Regions from separate parts of the Streptomyces sp. NBC_00096 genome, predicted to be linked through region 2. Evidence: riboswitches for the same ligand, from Rfam matches in the RefSeq annotation. Region 2 holds a riboswitch; each other region holds the start of a gene.
What was found. A riboswitch is a leader RNA that binds a small molecule or an ion and turns the genes downstream of it on or off. The one in region 2 is predicted to bind thiamine pyrophosphate.
Positions count from the first base shown of each region.

Region 1: linked by a shared signal. The riboswitch ahead of thiC (phosphomethylpyrimidine synthase ThiC) and the one ahead of thiO (glycine oxidase ThiO) in region 2 are both predicted to bind thiamine pyrophosphate.
Region 3: linked by a shared signal. The riboswitch ahead of OG904_RS06690 (thiamine ABC transporter substrate binding subunit) and the one ahead of thiO (glycine oxidase ThiO) in region 2 are both predicted to bind thiamine pyrophosphate.

Region 1 covers NZ_CP108221.1:3,272,478-3,277,188, reverse strand. Annotated here, with positions in the region: gene OG904_RS14270 (IclR family transcriptional regulator) at 1-513, shown strand, start outside; gene OG904_RS14265 (SsgA family sporulation/cell division regulator) at 611-1,060, shown strand; gene OG904_RS14260 (YibE/F family protein) at 1,191-2,507, opposite strand; TPP riboswitch at 2,673-2,817, shown strand; gene thiC (phosphomethylpyrimidine synthase ThiC) at 2,812-4,599, shown strand.
Region 2 covers NZ_CP108221.1:5,166,582-5,171,292, forward strand. Annotated here, with positions in the region: gene OG904_RS22780 (helix-turn-helix domain-containing protein) at 1-217, shown strand, start outside; gene OG904_RS22785 (thiazole synthase) at 713-1,507, opposite strand; gene thiS (sulfur carrier protein ThiS) at 1,513-1,749, opposite strand; gene thiO (glycine oxidase ThiO) at 1,746-2,933, opposite strand; TPP riboswitch at 2,931-3,043, opposite strand; gene OG904_RS22800 (NAD(P)/FAD-dependent oxidoreductase) at 3,170-4,402, shown strand.
Region 3 covers NZ_CP108221.1:1,631,066-1,635,776, forward strand. Annotated here, with positions in the region: gene OG904_RS06685 (ABC transporter permease) at 1-1,479, opposite strand, end outside; gene OG904_RS06690 (thiamine ABC transporter substrate binding subunit) at 1,539-2,639, opposite strand; TPP riboswitch at 2,724-2,832, opposite strand; gene rlmN (23S rRNA (adenine(2503)-C(2))-methyltransferase RlmN) at 2,892-4,004, opposite strand; gene OG904_RS06700 (phosphatidate cytidylyltransferase) at 4,164-4,711, opposite strand, start outside.

The sequences.
Region 1 (4,711 bases), 1.9 Mb from region 2:
CGTCGCAGCATGATCCTCGACTCCCTCGCGCACTTCCGCGACGCGGTCGGGGCCCCCGTCTACTTCGCCGTCTACCGCGAGGGTGAAATCGAGGTCGTGGGTGTCTCGGACACTCCGGCCAATCCGGCCTGCGAGGAGTGGGCCGATTTCCGCGAGACCGGCCACGCGCACGCCATCGGGCAGTGCCTGCTCGGCCAGCTCGACGAGAAGACGCGCAGGGACTACTACGACCGTCATCCGGTCGAGTCCATCACCGCCTACACCGTGACGGATCAGCGGGCTCTGGAGCAGCGGATCGGCTCCATGGAGCGGATGCAGCCGGTGACCGAGCGGCAGGAATACGCTCTGGGAACGGTGTGCGCGGCCATCCCCATCACCGCCGGCGACACCGCCGCGACGATGGCGATTTCTCTCCCCCTGCACCAGGAAAACCGATTGCTGTATGCGGTCGATCGGCTACGGAGTGAAGTAGGCGCGCTGTTGAGCACCCTCTCGTTCTCTATCAGTATCTGAAAACTCACTCCTTGTGATCTGCAAGCGCTTCCACCACTCTTGTCAAGAGGGCCTTGGGGGATCATTCCTGGCCACTTCCACTACAGCGGGGTAGGCAATGCGCGAGTCGGTACAGGCAGAGGTCATGATGAGCTTCCTCGTTTCCGAGGAGCTCTCGTTCCGGATCCCGGTGGAACTCCGGTACGACGCTCGTGACCCCTACGCAGTCCGCCTGACCTTCCACCTTCCCGGAGATGCGCCCGTGACCTGGGCGTTCGGCCGGGAACTCCTTCTGGACGGCATCAACAAGCCGTGCGGAGACGGTGATGTCCACATCGCCCCGACCGATCCGGAGGAGCTGTCCGATGTCCACATCCGGCTGCAAGTAGGCGCAGACCGGGCTCTCTTCCGCGCGAGCGCGGCGCCGCTCGTCGCGTTCCTCGACCGTACCGACCGGATCGTTCCGCTCGGCCAGGAGCGCAACCTCGGAGACTTCGAGGAGAACCTCGACGAGGCGCTCGACAAGATCCTCGCCGAATCGCAGCAGAACGAGCAGAACGCGGGCTGAGCGAAGTCCGGCCACCGCACCGGACGTACGCACCACGGCTCAGCGTGCCGACGCGCTGAGCGCTCCACTTTGCCCCCTTCACGACCGGCCGTGCGCGCGCCCTGACCAGTCGCGCCCGCCGGTCGGCCGTTCAGCGCTTGCGCCGCCGGCCCCGGCCGCCACGGAGCGGCCCCGCGGCCGGGGTGGCCGCCGGGGAATCCGTACGGTCGGCGGAGACCACCAGCGCGGCCAGCGCCGTCGTCACGGGTACCGAGGCGACCAGTCCGATCGATCCCACGAGGGTCCGTACGATCTCCTCCGCGACCAGCTCGCTGTTGGCCACCGAACCCATGCTGCTGTTGGCGATCGAGAACAGCAGGAGGAGCGGCAGCGCGGCGCCCGCGTAGGCCAGTACCAGGGTGTTCACCACCGAGGCGATGTGGTCGCGCCCGATGCGGATGCCCGCCCGGTACAGGCCGCGCGGTCCCATCGTCGGGTCGGCCTGGTGGAGTTCCCATACCGCTGAGGTCTGAGTGACGGTCACATCGTCGAGTACGCCCAGCGATCCGATGATCACACCTGCAAGCAGCAAACCGCTCATGTCGATGTTCGGGTAGAGCCCGTGGATCAGCCCGGTGTTGTCGTCCGTGTTGCCGCTGAGGAAGGCCCAGCCGATGAACAGCGAGCCCAGCAGGCCGATCAGCAGCAGCGAGACGAGCGTGCCGAGGACCGCGACCGAGGTGCGGGCCGTCAGCCCGTGGCACATGTAGAGGGCGATCAGCATGATCGCGCTGGCCCCGACCACGGCGACGACCAGCGGATTCGACCCCTGCAGGATGGCGGGGAGGATGAAGAGGGTCAGTACGGCGAAGCTGACGGCGAGGGCGATGAGCGCGAACAGCCCGCGCATCCGCCCGACGAGGACGACCGCGAGGGCGAAGATCCCGGCCAGCAGGGCCATCGGCAGCTTGCGGTTCACGTCGATCACGGAGTACTGGAGGTCCCGGGGCGCGTCCGGCGCGTAGGCCACCACCACTTCCTGGCCGTTCGTCAACTGCCGTGGTGCGCCCGGCTGGACGATCTCGGTGAACTTGCGGCCCTTGTCGGGTCCGGTGCCGACCTCGATGGTGGCCTTCTTGCACTCGCCGGTCTGCGAGGCCACGGCCTCGCGCCCTTCGGGCGTGGAGGTGTCGCCGGTGGCCGGCACCTGCGCGGCGTTCACGGATTTGCAGTCGACCTGCTGGAGCGCGACGACCTTTCCCTGCTGGGTCTGGCGGTCGAAGCCCACCCCGGTGCGCTCGTGGGCCGGGGCGCCACCGGGCCAGAGCACCGCCATGCCGATCACGACGGCGGCGGCGAAGGGGATCAGTACCGCCGCGATCACCTTCCGCAGGTGCTTCGAGACCGGGGCGGCCGGGCCGTGGCTGTGCGAATGCCCGTGGGAGTGCCCGGGAGACTGGCCGGGCAAGTGCTCTGGCGAGTGCCCGGGGTCCGTGTGTGCGTGGCCGGTGTGACCAGCGTGATCCGTGGGTTCGGTGGGGGGCTGCGGCGAGGACGTCACCGGCCGATCATCGCAACAGATGAGGGGGCCCACTGTTCAGCACGCCACAGATGACGCTAGCGTGGGGGCTACTTTGCACAACGCGGGAGCTCGGAGCACCGGGCTGAGAGGGCGCTGATCACCGTTCGCATTCGAATATGCGTACGGGAGGAGGCTGCGTCGACCGCCGAACCTGTTACCGGGTAATGCCGGCGTAGGGAGATTAGGTCTCATGACCATTCAGGATGCACGCACGCCTGCCGTCAGCCAGGACGCCGATGGCCAGACCGAGCGCCAGCCCGGCTGGCACAAGGGGTACGTGGCAGGCTCCCGCCCCGACATCCGGGTGCCGGTTCGCCAGGTCCACCTCACCAACGGCAAGGACGTGACGCTGTACGACACGTCCGGTCCGTACACCGACCCGCAGATCGAGACCGACGTCCGCCGGGGCCTGCCGCCGCTGCGCGAGAACTGGATCATCAGCCGCGGTGACACCGAGGAGTACGCGGGCCGTCCCGCGCGCCCCGAGGACGACGGCATCAAGCACACCTCGCCGCGCGGCGGCCTCAAGAACCTCGACGCCGTCTTCCCGGGCCGTCCGCGCCAGCCCCGCCGGGGCCGTGGCGGCGCCGCCGTCACGCAGCTCGCGTACGCCCGCCGGGGCGAGATCACCCCGGAGATGGAGTACGTCGCGATCCGCGAGAACGTCTCCCCCGAGGTCGTCCGCGAGGAGATCGCCGCAGGTCGCGCGGTCATGCCGGTGAACGTGAACCACCCCGAGATCGAGCCGATGATCATCGGCAAGCGGTTCCTGGTGAAGGTCAACGCCAACATCGGCAACTCCGCCGTCACCTCCTCGATCGAGGAGGAGGTGGACAAGATGACCTGGGCGACCAAGTGGGGTGCCGACACGGTCATGGACCTCTCGACCGGCCGCAACATCCACACCACCCGCGAGTGGGTGCTGCGCAACTCCCCCGTGCCGATCGGCACCGTGCCGCTGTACCAGGCGCTGGAGAAGGTCGACGGCCGCGCCGAGGACCTGACCTGGGAGATCTACAAGGACACGGTCATCGAGCAGGCCGAGCAGGGCGTGGACTACATGACGGTCCACGCCGGCGTGCTGCTGTCGTACGTGCCGCTGACTGCGCGCCGCAAGACGGGCATCGTCTCTCGCGGTGGCTCGATCATGGCCGCCTGGTGCCTGGCGCACCACAAGGAGAACTTCCTCTACACGAACTTCGAGGAGCTCTGCGAGATCCTCGCGACGTACGACGTCACGTACTCGCTGGGCGACGGCCTGCGCCCCGGCTCCATCGCGGACGCCAACGACGCGGCGCAGTTCGCGGAGCTGAAGACGCTGGGCGAGCTGAACACGATCGCCAAGCGGTACAACGTGCAGACGATGATCGAGGGCCCCGGGCACGTCCCGATGCACAAGATCAAGGAGAACATCGACCTCCAGCAGGAGATCTGCGAGGAGGCGCCGTTCTACACGCTCGGCCCGCTGACCACGGACGTCGCGCCCGCGTACGACCACATCACCTCGGGCATCGGCGCCGCGATGATCGCCTGGTGGGGCACCGCGATGCTCTGCTACGTCACGCCCAAGGAGCACCTGGGCCTGCCGAACCGCGACGACGTGAAGACCGGCGTCATCACGTACAAGATCGCGGCCCACGCGGCGGACCTGGCCAAGGGTCACCCCGGCGCCCAGGAGTGGGACGACGCCCTGTCGGACGCGCGCTTCGAGTTCCGCTGGGAGGACCAGTTCAACCTGGCCCTCGATCCGGACACGGCCCGTGAGTTCCACGACGAGACGCTCCCGGCCGAGCCGGCCAAGACGGCGCACTTCTGCTCGATGTGCGGTCCGAAGTTCTGCTCGATGAAGATCTCCCAGGACATCCGCCGCCAGCACGGCGGTGACCTGAAGGCGGAGGAGATCGAGGCGGGCATGGCGGAGAAGTCCGCCGAGTTCGCGGCCGCGGGCAACCGCGTGTACCTGCCGCTCGCCGACTGAGGCCGAAGTGAAGGCGTGAACGGCGACTCCCCCGTCCGGGAGCGCCGTTCACGCCGCTTTCACGCCTTCCGGGCGATTTGCGATCCGGATCGGGCGGAAAAGGCGGCAGAAA
Region 2 (4,711 bases):
CCTCTCCGTGCTGGGCACTCGTGCACGCCCGTCGGGTGAGAGGGCCTCGACACGGCAGCAGATCGAAGCCGCCCGAGGCGTTGCCAGTCTGCTGGGCGAGAACCGCAACGACTTCAATCTCAGAGCGCACGGACAGCCTCGCATGACCGCCACGACGCGGCGGCACTCGGTCAACGGACGCAATCTCCGCACCGCACCGCACCGCACCGCGCCGTGAGATCGGGGATCGAGGCATCAGCCCCAGACGGGCCGCGGACGCCACGGGTGGGAAGCGTGTAGCGATCTGATGCGCGCGTGGTCTCCGACTGGGCCGCATGGCCGCCCGGGCCGGGGCCTGCCCTTACGCGTAGCGGGGTCGGACGTCCCTGATGGGCCCGTCCGTGTCCTTCTGACCGGCCCGTTCTTTTGGGGTTTTCCGCCAGTCTTCGTTTTTCCGTGGCGGGCCGGTCTGTCAAGGGCGGCCGAAGGCCGTCGCGTAGCGACGCGAACGCAGTGAGCGCCCTTGACAGGCCGGCCCGCCACGGAAGGACGATGAGGCTGACGGAAAACCCCAAACCCTCCTTCGCTTCCGGCCGGCCCGGGTGCCGCCCTTCCCCCGGCCCCGCCCGGGCGCCGAAGGGGGCGGTGGGCAGCCACCGGGCCGGGGTGGGGCTCGAGGGGGCGAGGGCCCCGCATCCACGAGGGCCCGTACCCCCCCGGGGAACCCGCCCCCTCAGAACGCCGGCCGCTCCGGGTCCAGGGTGGCGCGGCCCTCCGTGGGGGAGGAGGGGTCCGCGAAGCGGCGTTGGGGGATGCGGCCCGCGCGGTGTGCCAGGCGGCCCGCCGAGACGGCGTCCCGCATGGCCGCAGCCATCAGCACCGGCGCCTGCGCCCGCGTCACCGCCGATGCCAGCATCACCGCCGCGCAGCCCAGTTCCATGGCCAGGGCCACGTCCGAGGCCGTCCCGGCCCCCGCGTCCAGGATGACCGGCACGCCGGCCCGCTCCACGATCAGCTCGAAGTTGTGCGGGTTGCGGATGCCCATGCCCGAGCCGATCGGAGACCCCAGCGGCATGATCGCCGCACAGCCGACGTCCTCCAGCTTCCGTGCCAGCACCGGGTCGTCGTTCGTGTAGGGGAGGACCGTGAACCCCTCGTCGACCAGGATCTCCGCGGCGTCGAGCAGCTCGACCCCGTCCGGCAGGAGCGTCCGCTCGTCCGCGACGACCTCCAGCTTGATCCAGTCCGTGCCGAGGGCCTCCCGGGCCAGGCGGGCGGTGAGCACCGCCTCGCCCGCCGTGAAGCAGCCCGCGGTGTTCGGCAGTACCGCGATCCCGAGCCCGGTCAGGACGGAGAGGACCGATCCCTGGACCGTCGGGTCGAGGCGCCGCATCGCGACCGTGGTGAGTTCCGTACCGGACGCGACCAGCGCCCGTTCCAGGATGTCCAGGCTCGGCGCCCCGCCCGTGCCCATGATCAGGCGCGAGGAGAAGGTCCGGCCGCCCAGGGTGAAGACGTCGTCGGCCATGCCGCTCAGCCTCCCTGGACCGCGGTGAGGACCTCGACGCGGTCGCCGTCGGCCACGGCGGTGCAGGACCACTGGCCGCGCGGCACCACGGTCTCGTTGAGGGCCGCCGCGACCCCCTTGGTGGCCTGGGTGAGGGTGGCGACCACGGCGGCGAGCATGGTCCCGGCGGCGATCTCGCGCGGCTCGCCGTTGACGGAGACGGAGACGGTGACGGATCCGGATGCGGAGGCGGAGTTGGTCATGCGTACGAGTCCTGACGCGTGAGGGCGAAACGGCGCGGGGTGAAGGGGCGGGCGATCTCCGGCAGTTCGCCGGTGGTCAGCAGCTCCGCCATGACGTCCCCGGTCAGCGGGGTCAGCAGGACCCCGTTGCGGTAGTGCCCGGTGGCCAGGTGCAGCCCCGGGAGGTCGGTGGGGCCGAGCAGCGGGGCGTTGTCCGGGGAGCCGGGTCGCAGTCCGGCCCGGGTCTCCACCAGCGGGAGTTCGGTGATGCCGGGCACCAGTTCGTGGGCGTCGCGCAGGAGCTCGTAGACCCCGCCCGCGGTGACGGTGGTGTCCCAGCCGAGTTCCTCGCTGGTGGCGCCGATGACGAGTTCGCCGTTCTCGCGCGGCACCAGGTAGACCTGGCTGCCGCGTACGACGGCCCGTACGGTCCGCGACAGGAACGGCGCGTACGACGGCGGCACGGCGAGCCGCAGCACCTGCCCCTTCACCGGGCGTACGGGGGCCACGACCTCCGGCGGTACCCCGTCCAGCCGGCCGCTGAGCGAGCCCGCGGCCAGGACCACCTGGTCGGCGCCCAGCTCCGTGGCGTCCGCATCGTCGAGGACGGCGCCGCGGGCCCGGTCGGCGTTGGTCAGCAGCCGCGCCGCCCGCGCGCGGTGCAGGACGACCCCGGCCCGTTCGCAGGCGGCCAGCAGGGCGGCCGCGAGCCGGCGCGGGTCGACCTGGTGGTCGCCGTCCACGCGCAGGCCGCCGCGCACCCCGGGAGCCAGCATCGGCTCCAGCCGGCGGCACTCGCGGCCGGTCAGCCACTCCGATTCCAGGCCGCAGCGGCGCTGGAGGGCGTGCAGTTCGCGCAGGTGGAGCCGGTCGTCGGCGTCGAGGGCGACGGCGAGGGTGCCGCAGGCGCGGTAGCCGATGTCCATGCCGCCGCTGGCTTCGGCGAGTTCGGCGGCGAAGCGCGGGTAGCGGGCGGCGGAGGCGACGTTGAGCCCGAGCAGGGTCTCCTCGCCGTAGTGCAGCTCGGTGACGGCGGCCAGCATGCCGGCCGCGACCTGGGCGGCGCCGCCGCCGGGCGCCGGGTCGGCCAGTGCGGTGCGCAGCCCGAGCCGGGCCGCGCGCCAGGCGGTGGCCAGGCCGATGATGCCGCCCCCGATGACGAGGACGTCGTAGCCGGGACTCCGGCTCTTCCTGGATGAATGCATGGGCGTCCAGCCCCTCCCTTCGCCGGCATGACCCGGATCAGGTTCGTACGGTCGGAGGCCGGCCAGCCTCCCTCTCAGCCCGGTGCGCCCGGACTCCCGCGATAGGTACGGTGGCCAGAGTAACGCCGTGGCCGACAGCCGGTAAGGCTGCCTCCCCGGTCCCGGTCCCCGCTCGGTGACCGGCCGGTGCCCACCTGCTATTCCTGACGGACCGTCAGATGATTAGGCTGGGCCGCGTGAGCGAGCAGACGCAACAGACGGAAGATCTTCAGCGCGGCGTCGTCATCGTCGGCGCCGGAATGGCCGGGGTCCAGACCGCGGTCGCCCTCCGGGAACAGGGCTGGACCGGCCCCGTCACCCTGCTGGGCGCCGAACCCCACCAGCCCTACGACCGGCCCCCGCTGTCCAAGGCGGTGCTCCTCGGCAAGGCCGAGGACTCGGCCTTCGACGTCGACTTCGAGGAGCTCGGCATCGAGCTCCGGCTCGGGGTCGAGGTCACCGGACTGCGGGCCGCGGACCGCGAGGTGGACACCGAGGCCGGCCCGGTCCCGTACGGGGTACTCGTACTGGCGACGGGCGCCCGGCCGCTGACCCTGCCCGGCGCGGAGGGCGTCCCGGGCGTGCACCTGCTGCGCACGCTCGACGACGCGGCCCGGCTGCGGCCCGTGCTGGCGGCCGGCTCGGCGGTGGTGGTCGTCGGCGCGGGGTGGATCGGCGCGGAGTTCGCCACGGCGGCGCGCGGGGCGGGCTGCGAGGTGACGGTGGTCGAGGCGGCCGACCGGGTCCTGGCGGGCGCGCTGCCGGCGGAGGTCGCCGAGCCGATGGGGCGCTGGTACGAACAGGCGGGCGCCTCCCTGCTGACCGGCGCGCGGGTGGCCGCCGTGGAGGCGGGCCGGATCCTGCTCTCCGACGGGCGGAGCCTGTCGGCCGGGGCGGTCGTGGTGGGCGTCGGCGCCCGGCCGGCGACGGACTGGCTGGCGGGATCGGGCGTGGAGCTCGGCCCGGACGGCGCGGTCGTCGCGGACGAGCGGCTGCGCACCTCGGTGCCCGGGGTCCACGCGGTGGGGGACTGCGCCTCGTTCCCCTCGGGGCGCTACGGGGCCCGGCTCCTGGTGCACCACTGGGACAACGCGCTGCAGGGGCCGCGCGTGGTGGCGGCCGACATCGTGGCCGGGGGCTCCGGGGAGCAGGTCTACGACCCGGTCCCGTACTTCTGGTCGGAGCAGTTCGGCCGCTTCGTGCAGTACGCGGGCCACCACGGGGACTCGGACACGCTGCTGTGGCGCGGCGACCCGACGGCCGAGACCTGGTCGGTGTGCTGGCTGCGGGACGGCCGGCTGGCCGCGGTCCTCGCGGTGGGCCGCCCGCGCGACCTGGCCCAGGGACGGCGCCTGATCGAATCGGGCGTGCAGGTGGATCCGGCGAAGATCGCGGACCCGGCCGTCGCCCTGAAGGCGACGGGGATCTGACGGGGATCCGACGGAGACTCTGACGGGGATCCGACGGGGATCCGACGGGGATCCGAGGCGGGCCCGGTCCCCACCGGTCCCCACCACCGCCCGCCCGCCGGGCCCCTAGGGCCGCCCGCCGCGCCCCAGAGCCCCACCACCGGGCCCCACGACCAGGCCCCACCACCAGGCCCCACCACCAGGCCCCGCCACCGGCCGCCCGGGCCCCGGCGACCGCCCGGAGGGCCCCTCCCGGCGGCCGGAGGGGCCCGGCGGGGACCGGGCCGGACCCCGGACGGGGCCGCTCGGGTACCGGCAGCGAGTCCGAGA
Region 3 (4,711 bases), 3.5 Mb from region 2:
CACCGCGACCGGCAGCGTCGGATGGTCCGGCCGCGCGATGAAGACGGTCGCCCCGAACTCCCCCAGGGACACGGCGAAGGCGAACCCGGCCGCGATCATCAGGGCCCGCCGCACCATCGGCAGGTCCACCTCCCGCCAGGCCCGCAGCGGCGAGGCGCCGAGCACGGCGGCGGCCTCCCGCAGCCGGCCGTCCACCGCGCGCAGTACGGGCAGCATGGTCCGTACGACGAAGGGCACGCCCACCAGGGCCTGCGCCAGCGGCACCAGGATCCACGAGGTCCGCAGGTCCAGCGGCGGCTCGTCGAGGGTGATGAGGAAGCCGAAGCCGACGGTCACGGCCGACACCCCCAGCGGGAGCATCAGCAGCGCGTCGAAGCCCCGCACGAAGCGGCCCTCCCGGCGGGTCAGCGCCGCGGCCGCGAGCCCGCCGACGAGCAGCGCGATGGCGGTGGCGGCGAGCGCGTACTGCAGGGAGTTCCAGATGGCCTCCAGCGGCGGCACCAGGAACGTTCCGCCGCCGGCGCCCACCTCCTGCAACGCCCGGTAGAAGCCGAACCCGTATCCGCCGGGGGCGTCCAGGGAGCGTTCCACGAGCACGCCGAGCGGGAGCGCGATCAGCAGCGCCACCGTCAGCAGCACCCCGCCGAGCAGGCTCCGCTGGGCCCAGCCGCGCGGCCGGTGCGCGGTGCGGGCCGGGTCCACGAGCCGCAGCGCCGCCTCCCGCTTGCGCACGGTCCAGGAGTGCACGCCGAGGATCGCGCCGATCGCCACGAACTGCACCATCGTCAGCACGGCGGCCGTCGGCAGGTCCAGGAGCTGGGCGGTCTGCCGGTAGACCTCCACCTCCAGGGTGGAGTACGCGGGCCCGCCCAGGATCTGCACGACGCCGAAGGAGGAGAAGGTGAACAGGAACACCATCAGCGAGGCGGCGGCCACCGCCGGGACCAGCGCGGGCAGCGTCACCCGCCGCCAGGCGGCGAACCGCCCGGCGCCCAGCACCCGGGCGGCCTCCTCCTGGCGCGGGTCCAGCTGCGCCCACAGCCCGCCGACCGTGCGGATGACGACGGCGTAGTTGAAGAAGACGTGCGCGAGCAGGATCGCCCAGACGGTCGTGTCGAGGCGGATCCCCCACACCTCGTCCAGCAGACCGCCGCGCCCTACGAGTGCCAGGAAGGCGGTGCCGACCACGACGGTCGGCAGCACGAACGGCACCGTCACGAGCGCCCGCAGCAGCTGTTTGCCGGGGAACTCGAAGCGCGCGAAGACGTACGCGCCGGGGAGTGCGATCAGGAGCGTGAGCGCCGTCGACGCGAGCGCCTGCCAGGTGGTGAACCAGAGCACCTCGCGGATGTCGGGCCGGGCCAGTACCTCGCCGATCCGGCCGAACTGCCAGCCGGTGTCGGTCTTGAGCCCGCGCCCGACGATCGCGGCGACGGGGTAGGCGAAGAACAGCCCGAAGAAGGCGAGCGGTACGGCCATCAGACCGAGCCTGACCACCGTGGCCCGCCCGCGCTCCTTCGAAACCTTGCCCACCGGTGCTACTTGACGACGAGCGTCGACCACGCCTTGACCCACTGGTCACGGTTCTTGGCGATGGCCTCCGGGGCGACCGTCTCCGGCTTCTCGATCACCACGCCGTGCTTGGTGAACAGCTCCGGCAGCTTCGCGTCCTTGGTCACGGGGTTCACGAACATCTGGAGCGGCATGTCCTCCTGGAACTTCTTGGAGATCAGGAAGTCCAGGAGCGCCTTGCCGCCCTCCTCGTTCTTCGCGCCCTTGAGCAGACCCGCGAACTCGGTCTGGCGGAAGCAGGTACCGGTCGCGACGCCCGTCGGGGCCTCGGCCGGCTGCGGCTCGCCGTAGAGCACCTCGACCGGCGGGCTGGAGGCGTAGGAGACGACCAGCGGGCGGTCGCCCTTGGCCTTCTTGCCGCCCGCCGAGCCGGAGAAGCGCTCGTTGTAGGCCTGCTCCCAGCCGTCGACGACCTCGACGCCGTTGGCCTTGAGCTTGCTCCAGTAGTCCTTCCAGCCGTCGTCGCCGTACTTGCCGACGGAGGCGAGGAGGAAGCCGAGGCCGGGCGAGGAGGTCGCGGCGTTCTCGGTGACCAGCAGGTTCTTGTACTCCGGCTTGATCAGGTCGTCCAGCGTCTGCGGCGGGGCGATCTTCTTGTCGGCGAAGTAGGCCTTGTCGTAGTTGACGCAGATGTCGCCGGAGTCGACCGGGGTGACCCGGTGCTCCTTGTCGAGGACGAACTCGGGCTTCACGTCGGCCAGCCCCTTGGCCTCGTACGGCGTGAAGATGCCGTTGTCGAGGGCACGGGAGAGGAGCGTGTTGTCCACGCCGAAGAAGACGTCGCCGCGCGGGGAGCCCTTGGTGAGGATCTCCTGGTTCAGCGCCGCGCCCGCGTCGCCCGACTTCAGGACCTTGACGGTGTAGCCGCTCTGCTGCTCGAACTCCTTGAGGACCGCGTCGGTCACGTTGAAGGAGTCGTGCGAGACGAGGGTGATCGTCTTGGACTTCGGGGCGTCGCTCGCGCCCGCGGACTTGTCCTTGGCGTCGCCGCCGCCGCAAGCACTGAGCGTGGTGACGCCGAGTGCGGCCGCGAGCGCGACGCCCGCCAGCTTCTTGGTGGTGCTCATTGGTGCATTCCTCCTGGGATGTCCAGGAGAAGACGCGGCCCCGCCCGGCGCTCTGCGGAGCGGACGCCGGGCAGGGCGCAACAGCTTGAGTGGTGACCGAACTTCCTACCCCGAATGACCGGGGCGAGGTTCAGAGGGTCTGCGGTGACGGATACCGCACTCTCAGCGCTGTGGCGCTCCCCTGTCGGAAATATGAAATTGGTTCGGCCACAGGGTACCCCGTGGCCGATTGTGAACCTCAACTGGCGAAAATCAGCGCTCCGAGGCGGCGAGCTGGCCGCACGCGCCGTCGATCTCCTGACCACGGGTGTCGCGTACGGTCACCGGCACGCCGTGGCGGGCGATGGCGTCCACGAACGCCTTCTCGTCCTCGGGCCGCGAAGCGGTCCACTTCGAGCCCGGCGTCGGGTTCAGCGGGATCAGGTTGACGTGTACGCGCTTGCCCTTGAGCAGCTTGCCGAGCAGGTCACCGCGCCAGGCCTGGTCGTTGATGTCGCGGATCAGGGCGTACTCGATGGAGATGCGGCGGCCCGACTTCTCCGCGTACTCCCAGGCCGCGCCGAGCACCTCGCGGACGTTCCAGCGGGTGTTCACGGGGACCAGGGTGTCGCGCAGCTCGTCGTCCGGCGCGTGCAGCGAGACCGCGAGACGGCACTTGAAGCCCTCGTCGGCGAAGCGCAGCATGGCCGGGACCAGGCCGACGGTGGAGACGGTGATCCCGCGCTGGGACAGGCCCAGGCCGTCGGGCTCCGGGTCGGTGAGGCGGCGGATGGCGCCGACGACGCGGTTGTAGTTGGCGAGCGGCTCGCCCATGCCCATGAAGACGATGTTCGAGAGCCGGGCCGGCCCGCCCGGGACCTCGCCGTCGCGCAGGGCGCGCATGCCGTCGACGATCTGGTGCACGATCTCGGCGGTGGACAGGTTGCGGTCGAGACCCGCCTGGCCGGTGGCGCAGAACGGGCAGTTCATGCCGCAGCCGGCCTGTGAGGAGATGCACATCGTGACCCGGTCGGGGTAGCGCATCAGCACGGACTCGACGAGCGTGCCGTCGTGCAGCTTCCACAGGGTCTTGCGGGTGGTGTCGTCGTCGCACGAGATGTGGCGGATGACGTTCATCAGGTCAGGCAGCAGCTCGTCGCGGAGCTTCTCGCGGGAGCCTGCCGGGATGTCGGTCCACTCGGCCGGGTCGTGCGCGTACCGGGCGAAGTAGTGCTGCGAGAGCTGCTTGGCCCGGAACGGCTTCTCACCGATCGCGGCGACGGCCTCCCGGCGCTCCTCGGGGGTGAGGTCGGCGAGGTGCCGGGGCGGCTTCTTCGCTCCACGGGGGGCGACGAAAGTGAGCTCTCCCGGAACAGGGCGGGCCATGGCAGGTACTCCTTGTAAGACGAAAGGCGCGCCGCAGAAGCAGCGCGCCCTTCAAGAGTAACCGCCCCGGCCGGACCGGGGCCTTTCGTCGTACGCCGCCCACCCGGACGGGACCGTCCCGATGAGAAGCCGGCCGGCCGGCGGCTGCGCCCGGCCGTGTCAGCCGGTGCCGACGAACGCGGCGAGCAGCAGCCAGACCACCGGGGCCGTCGGAAGCAGCGAGTCCAGCCGGTCCATGATGCCGCCGTGGCCCGGCAGCAGGGTGCCCATGTCCTTGATCCCGAGGTCGCGCTTGATCATGGACTCCCCGAGGTCACCGAGGGTGGCGCTGACCGCGACGGCGAAGCCGAGCACCAGGCCCTGCCACCAGACGCCCCCGTCGATCAGGAACTCCATGCACAGCGCGCCGGCGCCCATCGCGAAGGCCACCGCCCCGAAGAGCCCCTCACGGGTCTTCCCGGGGCTGATGCGCGGGGCGAGCTTGGTCTTGCCGAAGCGCCAGCCCACCGCGTAGGCCCCGGTATCGCTGACCACGGTCAGGACCAGGAAGGTGACCACCCGCTGCGGACCGTCGTCCGCGGTGAGCAGCATCGTGACGAACGTGGCCAGGAACGGCACGTAGAACGCCGCGAAGACACCGGCCGTGACGTCCTTGAGGTAGTCCTCGGGCGGTTCCGTCATCCGCCAGACCAGGACCGCGAGGGCCG